DNA from 3 places in the Alteromonas sp. MTD1 genome. Region 3 is predicted to be linked to each of the others. Evidence: predicted binding sites of a transcription regulator. Region 3 holds the regulator's gene; each other region holds the start of a gene.
The links. Region 3 encodes sigma-54, which starts transcription at its own class of promoters, with help from an activator protein. Its sites were predicted from a motif close to GTTGGCACGNNNNTNGNNT; they were not measured.
Positions count from the first base shown of each region.

Region 1 (4,262 bases), on a different contig from region 3:
ATCAATACGCTTAATATCAAACCAATTTTAGGTATTTGGCTCGATTTTAAATGCTATTTTGTGTTGTCGGTGGCTTTACCGCTGCTAACATCGTTATTTGTTACTTGAAAGTCAGCATCTTCTTCGTGATCACCTACTACATCATCAAGTGTCACTTTCTCTACGGTGCGGAAAGTATTGATAGGACCTGCCAACGCGTAAAGCGCGAATACCATAAACAGCACAAGCGCTGGCTCTGTGGCGACAATTACAAAAATAAGCAATATAAGCAGAAGAGCTACAAACGGTACTTTTCCGTGCCAGTTTACTTCTTTAAAAGAGTTGTACTTAAAGTTACTCACCATTAGCAAACCTGCCAGCCCAGTAACCGCAGCTACAATAAGGCCGTAATCAGTACCAACGGCATCATATTCCACGCCAACCCAAACAAGACCAGCAACAACAGCCGCAGCGGCTGGACTTGCTAGCCCCTGAAAGAAACGTTTATCGGCGATGCCAACTTGCGTATTAAAACGTGCTAAACGAAGAGCAGCACCAGCAACATATATAAATGCGGCCAACCAACCGAGTTTACCTAATTCGGTCAGCCCCCAGTTGTAAGCAACAAGCGCAGGCGCAACACCGAAAGACACCATATCGGCCATCGAGTCGTATTCTGCTCCGAAATCACTTTGTGTATTGGTCATTCGAGCTACACGTCCATCTAACCCATCAAATATCATTGCCACAAAAATTGCGACCGCAGCTGCTTCAAAGCGGCCGTTCATTGAAGACACAACGGCGAAAAAACCTGAGAATAGGCCCGCAGTTGTTAATAGGTTAGGAAGCAAGTAGATTCCTTTTCTCTTCTGTTCAGACATATGTCCTCGTTTTTCAACTTAATCTTTACTAATTATTTCATATCTAGCGTTATTCGCATAGCTGTCTGTATACATCCATGAGATAGCGTTAATAAAAGTACTCCATAACATCGTATGGGTTCGCATACCCAACACACTCCTTATACATAGTAGAATCCGATTTCCATGTTGAAGTTCCTCGCGCTCAAAGCGCAAGAGGCGCTGACCCACTCAATTGTAATAGGATTAATTGATATGCGGTTAAGTTCCATCATTAAGATTTGCCTGGCTTTGTCTACTACTTGTATAGCGAACAACGCGATTGCCGGTAACTGGTACAACTATAATTACAGCGGATGCGGTACGAGTACCCAATCTACTAGTATCGAGTGTAACTCGCCTCTTGGTGAGAATGTTTATAACCTTGTCGATAAAGGCGTTTTCGAAAGCACATCCACCACGTCATCAGACGTTGCGATAGGCGGTGTGGATATTTCTATCAGCGGCTGGGCCGATACTTTTGGCAGTAAGGACGACATTGTTGTAGGTGCAAATACGTACAAGATTTCAGATTGGTATGGGTACGGTGTTACTAATCAAGATTGGGAGTATTCTCATAACTCTCCTGACCATGCCATTGATAATATGAATACAGTAAGTGGCAACTGGCAAGACTTTGACTTTGTCCTTTTCTCGTTCTCTGACTCAGTAACGTTGCAGGGTGCTGGCTTTTCATGGGCATACAGTCAAAGCGATACACAGGTTTCAGTGGCAGCACTAGACAATATCAGTTCTTTGACATCTGGTAGTAGCACTTGGAGCAGCATTGTAGGGGACGCCTTAACAGCCTCTTATAATGTCGAAAAATGTGACACAACCGATGAGCATTTAAAATACAAATCTGAGTTTGCCATTAATACATCAGCTAAATACTGGCTTGTTGGTGCTTATAATAAAGTTTTCGGAGATATTGGCGGTTACTCAAATAATGATGCGTTTAAGCTAACAAGCATTGGTTTTTCAGTGGACGGAACACCAACACCGCCTACAACCACTGCAGTGAGCGAGCCAGGCACCATAGGACTACTTTTTGCGTCTGGCATGCTAGTTATGTGGCGAAGAAAACAAGCAACTAATAAATAGTTAAGATAGCCCCCTACCAAAGAATAAAGCTGACAGTTTTCTACTGTCAGCTTTTTTTACCTCTACACATGACGCACTCCCCAAAACATAAAAAAAACCATACATTTCAAATACAAAAAAACTTGGCACAGTTTTAGCAAGGAGTAGTGGTATACACCTATTTCAATAAACTCGGTAATGTAAATGTTTAAAGCTAAGTCGTACCAAGCCTTATTAACTTCCTTATGTCTGTTAACAGCTACATCTTTTTCATCTGAAGCATCAGACTCAAGTTTAGCAAGCAACAAGTTTGATTACATACAGTATGATTTAGTTTCGAATAATGGAAACTACAATTTTTCCGAGGTGATAGATCCGACGAACAGCTCTCATGTGATTGTTGTAAATGGCGTACAAATAAAAGTTGGACTCACAGCGTGGTCGGATACTGCAGATGCTAACGGGCTGACAGATAGAGTTGTTGAACAAACTAACATCACCAATTGGGAAGGTGGTTTAACAATAACGAACAAAGACAGTAGTAATGATTCTCACTACATCGATAATTTCAAGGGTGGTGACGATTTCGATATGATTTTACTAAGCTTTGATAAAGATGTAATACTATCACAGGCAACTTTCAATGCTGTAAATGGTAACAATGGCTCTAAGGAGATCACCGTTGCGGGTCTAGACGATAGTGCTGTCCCTCTATTCTCAAGCTCGAGTACATGGGACGATATCGCAAGGAAATCGCTTACAGGAACTTTGGGGCATTTCGGAATAAATAACGGAACATCATCGTTCTCGAGCCTAACAAAGGCCGCTAAATACTGGTTAGTCGGAGCTTACAACATCTATTTTGATAAGAATTCGGACCAGTACTCAAGTGTAGGTTTCAAGCTTTCAACCTTGACGGTCGGCCACAGCGTAAATTCACCAACCACAGAAGTAAGCGAACCAGGTGCGCTAGCACTAATGAGCTTAGGTCTAGGTTTGTTGCTATATAGACGTAAACGTCGCGTTTAATTGTTTAAAATTAAACAGAAAACACGTATCTTTAAAAGGTGGCTTTAGCCACCTTTTTTTATGCATAAAAATACCTCTCGTCAGGTGGAAATATAGGTACTCATGGACATCTTGCTCAATAAAAAACGTGTATTCAATCGCACCTTACTGTCACTCGCGGTTACATCAATGCTTTCATTTAGCGGTGCTAGTTTTGCTACAACATCTGAAGACTATGAAAAAGCACTTTCTTCATTTAATAAGAACGAATACGACGAGGCCTATATACACTTAAAGAATAGCCTACAAAAAGACCCTGAAAATTTAGCCGCTAAACTACTTATGGGCGAGATACTGCTAATTAACGGGTATTTAACTGCCGCTGAAATGGAATTTGTAGAAGCGCTTGAAATGGGTGCAGATATAAACCTGTTAGCTGAGCCCCTCGGAAATACGTGGCTATTTCTTAACAAATACAAAGAGATTGTTGAGTTTACCAACCTAGAGCGATTATCTGGCGACGCTGAGCGAGAGTGGCTGCTCATTAGAGCAACGGCGTGTCTCCGTCTTGAGGACGAAGCCTGTGCCCTTCGTGACTACAATACCATTGTTAAAAGTTCTCCAAACTTTGTACCGGCAATAAATGGCCTTGCATCAATTGCACTACAAAATGAAGAGCTGGCAAAAGCGCAAGCGTTAATAGATGACGCTATTTCACTCGAACCGGAAAACGCGATTACTTGGCGCTTGAAAGGTCAACTTGCTTACCGTCAGGGTAATACAGACGCTGCTACTGCCAATTTACAAAAAGCGCTTTCTTTTAACCGAGACGACCCCATAGCACTTAGAAACCTTGTAGATCTTTATCTAGAGGCAAAAGACTACGACACAGCAAAGTTGTTTGTTGACGAAATTATTGAAGATACGCCCAACGACCCGTTGGCCATACTATTAAACAGCTGGCTTCAAAGCCGCGACAGCGAGCAAGCCATTGACAATACAAAGTTGAAAGAACTCAATGAGTTTATGGCGCAACTTGACCCCGAACTCATTACCTCACAGCCCATGCTGCTTTACATTAGCGGCTTAACCAACTTCTTCAACAACAATATGGAAACTGCAGCAAAAGACTTTAACGCTTACCTGCAGAAAGAGCCCGATGATCTTCAAGCTGTACTTATGCTGAGCCAAGTTTACATTGCGACACAGCAAGATAAACAAGCACTAGGATTGCTAGAGAGACATCAGTCGGCACTTATGTCTGATGTAGATTCAGCACTGCTGCTAGGTGAC
Region 1 covers NZ_BTGG01000007.1:200-4,461, forward strand. The annotation lists gene pssA (CDP-diacylglycerol--serine O-phosphatidyltransferase) at 54-860, opposite strand; gene xdp1 (exosortase-dependent surface protein XDP1) at 1,095-1,982, shown strand; gene xdp1 (exosortase-dependent surface protein XDP1) at 2,166-2,990, shown strand; gene prsT (XrtA/PEP-CTERM system TPR-repeat protein PrsT) at 3,093-4,262, shown strand, end outside.
Region 1: the regulator sigma-54 is predicted to act here: its motif matches at 2,104-2,122, upstream of xdp1 (exosortase-dependent surface protein XDP1).

Region 2 (4,262 bases), on a different contig from region 3:
AGTGGCACCTAGCGCCTCTGTCTGCATTTTGAAATCAAGAGTTGGCAAGCCGTCAGGCGTTTCCATGTTAATGAAATCACCACCTTGAGAGAAAATAAGTTTAGAGGCAGTTACCGCATTCCCAGTGTTTGCGCCTACTGCGTTAACAGCAGTTGCGGGGTCAGTGTCTAGGCCATTTGAGTCGGTCATATCTACCAGTGTGTCATCCACTGCAGTAGCAACAAACCATTCATTACTTACGCCTGGTGTCCCGTCTTTTATGAAGTAGTATGTCATGACGTGGCTATCGCCTAATGAATCATACACTGTGACTGAGGTTGCAGCATTATAAGTAAGCGGATCGTCAGGATTAAAATCAGCAGGATTTAATGCTGCATCACCGGCAGGTAAGTTCATTCTAATGTCAACTTCTGAAGTCTGCTGCGGAGAACCTGATGAGTCGGGAATTCGCACAGGTACTGTTGTGCTCAGTGCTACCGAAGAACTTGTACCATCACTGTTTACAGGAAATCCCATTAAGTTGTCGCCATTACTATTAACAACAAAATTATCACTATCTAATTTAAATTGGCCTGCACGCGTAAAAGAAAAATCTCTAGACGTAATTTCGGGTATTGTAGTGAAGAAACCGTTGCCGGTAATTGCTAAGTCCAATGCAGTGTTGGTGAACTGTAAGCTGCCTTGAGAAAATTGCTGTGCAACTTCCTGTGTTAGAACACCATCACCTACTTTGGTTTTACCACCAGATAACAGTGATGCAGCATATACATCACCGAACTCTGCGCGTGATTCTTTAAAGCCAACCGTATTTACGTTTGCGATGTTGTTGGCGGTTACATCCAAATCTTTTTGTGCGGCTGATACGCCACTCAGTGCAATATTAAAAGACATTATTGATTCTCCTACTAACTGCCGATTTGAATGACGTCATCAAGATTGATACTGACATCACCATCCAAATTCAAAATTACGCCTTGGCTGCTTCCAGCCAAACTTACACTTCCAACGTGGCGATTAATGGCGGTGTTTAACTGCACCCCTTCACCATTAAGCTCCGCGTTAGCATTTACTACATATTCACCTGGCGGCATGGCATTGCCGAATTTGTCTTTGCCATCCCATTCAAACTCAATATTACCAGCCGCCTGCGTGCCTGCATCAATGGTCTTAATCACCTCACCAAACTGGTTCTCGATGGTGATTGTCATGTTCTGTACTGTCTTGTCGTTAACAATAACACCCGAAATACCGTCGCCTTCAGCAGCTTGATAGCCCACATTGCCCTGAACCAAAACGTTTTGCCCAATAAGACTAGACGCCTGCAGTGCTTGGTTAGACGTCATCGACGTCGCAAATGCCTCAAACTTTTCGTTCAAGTTAGAGATACCGTCTGCCATGGTAAATGAGGTCATCTGGGCAACCATCTGGTCGTTATCTACCGGCTTAGTTGGATCCTGGTTGGCAAGTTGCTCGGTCAGCATCGCAAAGAAATCTTCCTGCGTAAGCTGCTGCTCGGTGCCATCTGCAACTTTTACGGTTTCTTCTTGCCAGTAAAGGTCGTTGTTTAAACCGGTGTTATTTATCGTGTTCACTGATATTTCCTCACATTAACCAAGCGGCAGATTATTGCCCTTGACCAAGTTGCAACACTCGACGGAATATACGTTTGGTAGTGTCGGCTACCTGCACGTTAGTTTCGTATGCTTTTGATGCCGACATCATGTTTGCCATTTCTTCGACAATATTCACATTTGGCTTGTAAATATAACCATCTGCGTCAGCCATAGGGTTATTAGGCGAATACTCAACTTGAAGAGGCGCATCACTCTCAACAATGCCTCTAACTTGGACCCCTGTGCCTTTGGACTGGTTATGCATCGCATCTTGAAGCGCTGTCGCAAATACAGGATGACGAGCTCGATAAGTTTCATCGTAACTACTGCTCACAGAGTTTGCGTTAGCAATGTTACTTGCCGTGGTATTAAGGCGAACGTTTTCCGCTTCCATACCTGTGCTTGAGATTGACATAACATTAAATAGGCCCATGATTACTGTCCTCCTGAGCTGAGCGCTTTTTTCATACCCTTGACCTTACCGTTAATAAATTCAAGGCTGGCTTGGTAACGCAAACCATTGTCTAGAAAACGATTTCTTTCTGCTTGTACTTCTACCGTATTACCATCGCCAGTATCTGGCTGTGTGGGTACACGGTACTGCATGTCAAAATTTGCCGCTGCCGACGCAGAATTGCCGCTCATATGGCGATCGTTGGTTGTAACTAAACCGCCAGCACTCCGAGAAGGAGCTCCGCCTGCGCTATCACGCATTGCCCACTGCATTGCCTTATTGAAATCGATGTCTTTTGCTTTGTATCCGGGGGTATTGGCGTTAGCTAAATTGCCTGCAATCACTTCCATGCGCTCGGTTCTTATCTTCAGCGCAGACTCGTGGAAGCCGACCAATTTATCAAGATTTATAGCCATAATGATGACCCCTGCATAACGTAATTAATGTTCAGTTACTGCTGCCATACATAGTTTTTTATGCTGACTGGAAGTTTTCCATACAGTAAGTACAAGGATTCATAGCAAGGCAGATGCCAAAATGTTTTTTGACGGAAATTCAAAAGGGATGCAGGTGAGTCTGAAATACAAAAAAGCTTTATATTTCAGACCATTTAGGTAGATTACTTTTTTTGATAGTACAAGCCAGGGCTGCACTTAACCATGCTGTAGGAGTTACTCGCGGCACTGATAGATTCTGATGCGCCAAGGAAAAGTACACCGTCACTTTGCAGCTGTCCGGCAATTTGTTGCAGTATGCGCTGCTTTACTTCTGGCGAGAAGTAAATAAGCACATTGCGGCAAAATACAATATCGAAACGTCCGAGTGCGGCATAGCTTGACAGTAGGTTTAAGCTTCGAAAGCTCACCATTTTTCTTACTTCAGGTTTCACTTGCATAGCGCCCGCGTCATTTTTTTGAAAAAACATTTCCCGTCGTCCCGCTGACAAGCCTCGCGCTAATGAAAGCTCATCGTAGATACCTAACTCACATTTTTTAAGCATTTCAGAAGAAAGGTCTGTCGCAACTATTTCAACGCCAGAGCGAAGTGTACCTGGACGCTGACGCTGAAATTCAAGCACCGACATAGCAATAGAGTACGGTTCTTGACCAGACGAGCATGCTGCACTCCAAATTCGAATCTTTCTGTTCTGCGACGCTAGGCTGGGTAACAGCTCTTTTACCAGTAGGTCGAACGGATAGTTGTCACGAAACCAAAGGGTTTCGTTAGTGGTCATTGCGTCAATTACATCTTGCAGAAGGTTGCGGTCGAAGCCTCTTACCACAACACTTATTAATTCATCTGCAGATTCGTATTTGTGTTTATACAGGAGTGAGGCAAGGCGACTTCGTACTAGATATTGCTTGCTGTCGCCAAGCACGATGCCGCATTGCTTTTCGAGAAATTCTCGAAATTTTAGGTAGCTTTCTGGCGATACTTCTTTATTGGCCAATCGCATTATGCTCCGTTATTCACATTCAGTCATCAACCACTTTTGAACCGCAGTTGCCAGCTCATCTGGGTGGAATTTAGCGATAAAGTCGTCAGCCCCCACTTTTTGAACCATTGCTTGGTTGAATACACCGCTTAATGACGTATGCAATACAACATGCAGTTTCTGAAGCTCAGGGGTATTTTTAATTTCTGCAGTTAAGGTATAGCCGTCCATTTCAGGCATTTCAATGTCAGAAACCAAAACACCCACACGATTCGTGACGTCACCGTACTCCTCAGCGATCTCTTTTAAACGATTCAAGGCTTCTAAACCGTTTTTAGCCAATTCCATTTCGAGGCCAAGCGCAGTAAGTGCCTTTTTAACTTGGTTGCGCGCAACAGCGCTGTCGTCGGCAATAAATATAATTTTATTCTCTTGGCCTTCTGTGGTCAGGCTATCAGCTACATCATTGCTCACTTCCGCATTAAGAGGAGATATTTCGTTAAGGATCTTCTCAACGTCCAAAATTTCAATTAGCTCGTTTTCAACTTCGGTGACTGCAGTAAGGTAACTCGCTCTACCTGTGCCTTGAGGTGGAGGCATAATAGCATCCCAGTTGGTATTGATAATGCGCTCTACGGCACCAACTAAAAACCCTTGTACCGAACGATTGTATTCGGCAATCACAATAAAAGCGTTTTTAAGGTCTTCAATTTTTTTGCCTCGGGTTGCCATGCTAAGGTCGATAACCGATATAGTTTGA
Region 2 covers NZ_BTGG01000005.1:195,958-200,219, reverse strand. The annotation lists gene flgE (flagellar hook protein FlgE) at 1-891, opposite strand, end outside; gene ACGHAV_RS08485 (flagellar hook assembly protein FlgD) at 906-1,592, opposite strand; gene flgC (flagellar basal body rod protein FlgC) at 1,624-2,046, opposite strand; gene flgB (flagellar basal body rod protein FlgB) at 2,049-2,483, opposite strand; gene ACGHAV_RS08470 (CheR family methyltransferase) at 2,687-3,517, opposite strand; gene ACGHAV_RS08465 (chemotaxis protein CheV) at 3,533-4,262, opposite strand, start outside.
Region 2: the regulator sigma-54 is predicted to act here: its motif matches at 2,586-2,604, upstream of flgB (flagellar basal body rod protein FlgB).

Region 3 (4,262 bases):
AAGGTGGACTCAAAGTCGCAGTTTGTCGATGGGAAAAATAAAACATCATTATTTAAGGATGATGTTCGAATCTCTCAGGGCTCGTTAGTGATTAATGCTGACGAAGTAGAAGTTATCGCCACTGACGGCGAAGGAAGAGAAGTTTTCGTAGCGAGAGGAAACCCTGCAAGCTACTCTCAGCAGCTTGAAGACGGTACGCCGGTTTCGGCAAAGGCGAATGAAATTCGTTATGAGGTAGTCAACCGCACTATTGCGCTAACGGGTAAAGCCGAACTTAAGCAAGATACCAGCATGGTGCAAGGCGATAACATTACCTTCGACATGATTACAGAGCAATTGCTTGCAACTGGCGGTGACGATACCGATGGTGATGGCAGAGTAACCACCGTATTTACACCTGAAACCATTCGAAAAGCAAAGTCTCAAGACGACAAAAAAGACAACGAAGGTAACGAATAGTTATGGCGACGTTAAGTGCAAAGAACCTTGCAAAAGCCTATAAAGCAAGACAAGTCGTGCGCGACGTTAGCTTATCGGTATCAACAGGGCAAATTGTTGGGCTATTGGGTCCGAATGGCGCTGGTAAGACCACTACATTTTATATGATTGTCGGCCTTGTTCCGCTAGACAAAGGCAAAATTGAAATTGACGACAATGAGCTTACTCACCAACCTATGCATGAACGTGCACGCCGCGGAATTGGCTACCTCCCGCAGGAAGCGTCTATTTTTAGAAAGCTTACTGTGCATGAAAATATCATGGCTATTTTACAAACGCGTAAAGATTTAAATTCACAACAACAAGAAGAAGAAGCCGACGCACTACTTGATGAATTTAATATTAACCATATACGTAATAGTGCGGGGATGAGTTTGTCGGGCGGTGAAAGGCGTCGTGTTGAAATAGCGCGAGCGCTGGCGGCAAAACCACAGTTTATTTTGCTAGACGAACCATTTGCTGGTGTTGATCCTATATCAGTTAATGATATAAAGAAGATCATCCAACATCTTCGTGATAGAGGCATAGGCATTCTTATCACCGATCATAACGTACGAGAAACATTGGATGTTTGTGAGAAAGCGTACATTGTGAGTCATGGCGAATTAATTGCGCAGGGAACCGCAGAACAGGTTTTAAGTAATCAAAAAGTTAGGGATGTATACCTAGGCGAACAATTCAGGCTATAGTTAATGTAACCGGATTGTCATTTTTTCAGTTTCGCTCTTGGTGTATTCAATTTAAAGCATTTAAATAAGAAGTAGATGAAACCATCTTTACAGCTAAAATTTAGCCAACAACTTACCATGACACCTCAGCTTCAGCAGGCTATCAAACTGCTGCAGCTTTCTACGCTTGACCTTCAACAGGAAATTCAAGAAGCGCTGGACTCTAATCCGCTTTTAGAAGTTGAAGAAGGCAACGACGAACCTCAAGTTGAAAAGAATAACATCGACAACGACGACAGTGGCGATGTTCAACCGACGGCTTCAAGCGATACGTTAGAAGCCGGAGATGCGCTTGAAAAGAACGATTTACCAGACGAACTTCCTATAGACAGCACGTGGGATGAATACTACTCGGCCTCTTCTGCGCCAGCGCCTGGCCCAGCCAGTGATGACGAACAAATTTTTCAGGGCGAAACTACCGAAGATATCCAAGAACACCTACTATGGCAGATGCGTTTAACCCCTTTCTCTGATACAGACAGAGCCATTGCCATGGCAATTATCGACTCTATTGATGAGTCGGGTTATCTAACCGTGTCACTTGAAGATATTCTAGAAGCAGTAAACGCTGAGGAAGTGTTAGACGAAGACAGCGATGAGCTAATTGAAATGGATGAAGTAGAGTGCGTGTTAAAACGTATTCAAATGTTCGACCCCATTGGTTCTGGCTCACGTTCTCCACAAGAGTGCCTTATGGTGCAGCTACGTCAGTTCTCTGAGGACACACCGTGGCTTGCTGAAGCCAAGCAGCTTATTGAAGAATATTCAGACCTTCTTAGCAGTAAAGACTACCGTACGCTCATGCGTAAAAGCCGTTTGAAAGAAGATCAGCTTCGCGAAGCAATGCGCTTGCTGCAAACCTTGAATCCTCGCCCTGGTAGTGCTTTAGTTACTAAAGAACCCGAGTACGTTATTCCAGACGTATCGGTTACTAAAAAGAACGGGCGCTGGGTGGTAGAGCTAAACCCTGATAGCCTGCCAAAACTTAGCGTTAATCAACAATATGCTGCAATGAGTCGTCGTGCAAAAAACAGTAGCGACTCGCAGTTTATTCGCTCACACATGCAAGAAGCCAAATGGTTTATCAAAAGCCTAGAGTCGCGTAACGACACCTTAATGAAGGTTGCTAATTGTATTGTGCAGCAACAGATGGGCTTTTTTGAGCATGGCCCAGAAATGATGAAACCAATGGTTCTCAATGATGTCGCAGAAATGGTAGATATGCACGAATCCACTATTTCACGCGTCACCACGCAAAAGTATATGCATACGCCACGCGGTATATTCGAATTGAAGTATTTCTTCTCGAGCCACGTAGCAACCGAGTCGGGTGGTGAGTGTTCATCTACTGCGATACGTGCATTGATCAAGAAGTTAGTGGCAGCTGAAAAACCTAGCAAGCCGCTAAGTGATAGCAAGATTGCTTCATTGTTGGCCGAACAAGGCATTAAAGTTGCCCGGCGAACAATAGCAAAATACCGGGAGTCGTTATCGATCCCGCCGTCGAACCAACGCAAAAGCCTTATTTAACGGGCTACATAATATAAGGAAGACGAAATATGCAAATCAACCTTACTGGTCATCATGTCGAAATCACCGACTCTTTGCGTAATTATGTCGATACGAAGTTCAGCAAACTTGAACGTCACTTTGATCACATTTCTAATGTGCATGTCATCCTGAACGTTGAAAAATTAAATCAGAAAGCCGAAGCGACAGTTCACTTAAGTGGCGCTGAAGTATTCGCATCCTCAGAAAATACCGACATGTATGCGGCGATTGACAGCATGGTTGATAAGCTCGACCGGCAGGTAATCAAGCATAAGGAAAAACTCAAAAAACATTAGTAGTTAATTAAGTATGGATATACAAGCCATCGTAAGTTTGGACCGCACCGAGTGTGCGGTTCAATGTAATAGTAAAAAGCGTATTCTAGAAATCATTGCCGACATTGCGGCTAAAAATAATGAAAATATAGACGGCGCTACGGTATTAAACAGCCTAATGTCGCGAGAGCGTATGGGGAGCACCGGCATTGGAAACGGTATCGCCCTTCCCCATGGACGCTTAGCTGGTCTTGATAGAGTTATTGCAATTGTAGTAACCAGTACACCAGCAATCGATTTTGATGCTATTGATGAAAAGCCAGTAGATATCTTTTTTGCGCTTTTGGTTCCGGAAGAGCAAACTGAAGGCCACCTTCAAACGCTTGCCACCGTTGCGGGCAAACTGAACAACAAAGACACCGTAAAAGCAATAAGACGCGCTACCACCAGCGACGATATAGTAAAAGCGCTGGGCTAACGCCGTAATAGATATAACCTCACTGCAATAAGCAGTGCGAGCTTAAGATTTTAATAAAGGGAGAGGCAAGGTGAAGCTGATTATTATCAGTGGTCGTTCAGGCTCAGGGAAATCGGTCGCACTGCGAGCGTTAGAGGATTTAGGGTACTATTGCGTAGACAATATTCCCGTGAACTTACTGCCTACCCTAACCCACACTGTGGTTGATGAATACGACCAAGTGGCAGTAAGCATTGATGTTCGAAACCTACCTAAAAACCCCAATGAATTGGTAGAAATACTCGACTATCTACCTAGCTCGTGGTCGATGACTATCGTGTATATCGATGCCAGTGATGACGTTTTGGTAAAGCGTTTCAGCGAGACACGTCGATTGCACCCGCTTGCTAAGCTTAACAAATCGCTTTCAGAAGCCATTCAAGCCGAGTCGGCACTACTTGCCCCCATCGTTGAACGTGCAGACCTGTATTTAGATACCGACAAACTTACAATTCATCAGCTAGCCGAATTAATTCGCGAGCGTATTTTGGGTAAGAAGAGTTCAAGGTTGGTATTGGTGTTTGAATCGTTTGGTTTCAAGCACGGCATCCCCAAAGACGCTGACTATGTATTCGATGCGCGGTTCTTACCTAACCCACACTGGGAACCAGATTTAAAACACCTAACTGGCTTAGATGCACCGGTAGAAGTGTTCTTAGGCTCTCAGCCAGTTGTTACTAAGTTTATCTGGCA
Region 3 covers NZ_BTGG01000008.1:229,027-233,288, reverse strand. The annotation lists gene lptA (lipopolysaccharide transport periplasmic protein LptA) at 1-459, shown strand, start outside; gene lptB (LPS export ABC transporter ATP-binding protein) at 462-1,187, shown strand; gene ACGHAV_RS12660 (RNA polymerase factor sigma-54) at 1,263-2,756, shown strand; gene hpf (ribosome hibernation promoting factor) at 2,786-3,073, shown strand; gene ptsN (PTS IIA-like nitrogen regulatory protein PtsN) at 3,087-3,530, shown strand; gene rapZ (RNase adapter RapZ) at 3,601-4,262, shown strand, end outside.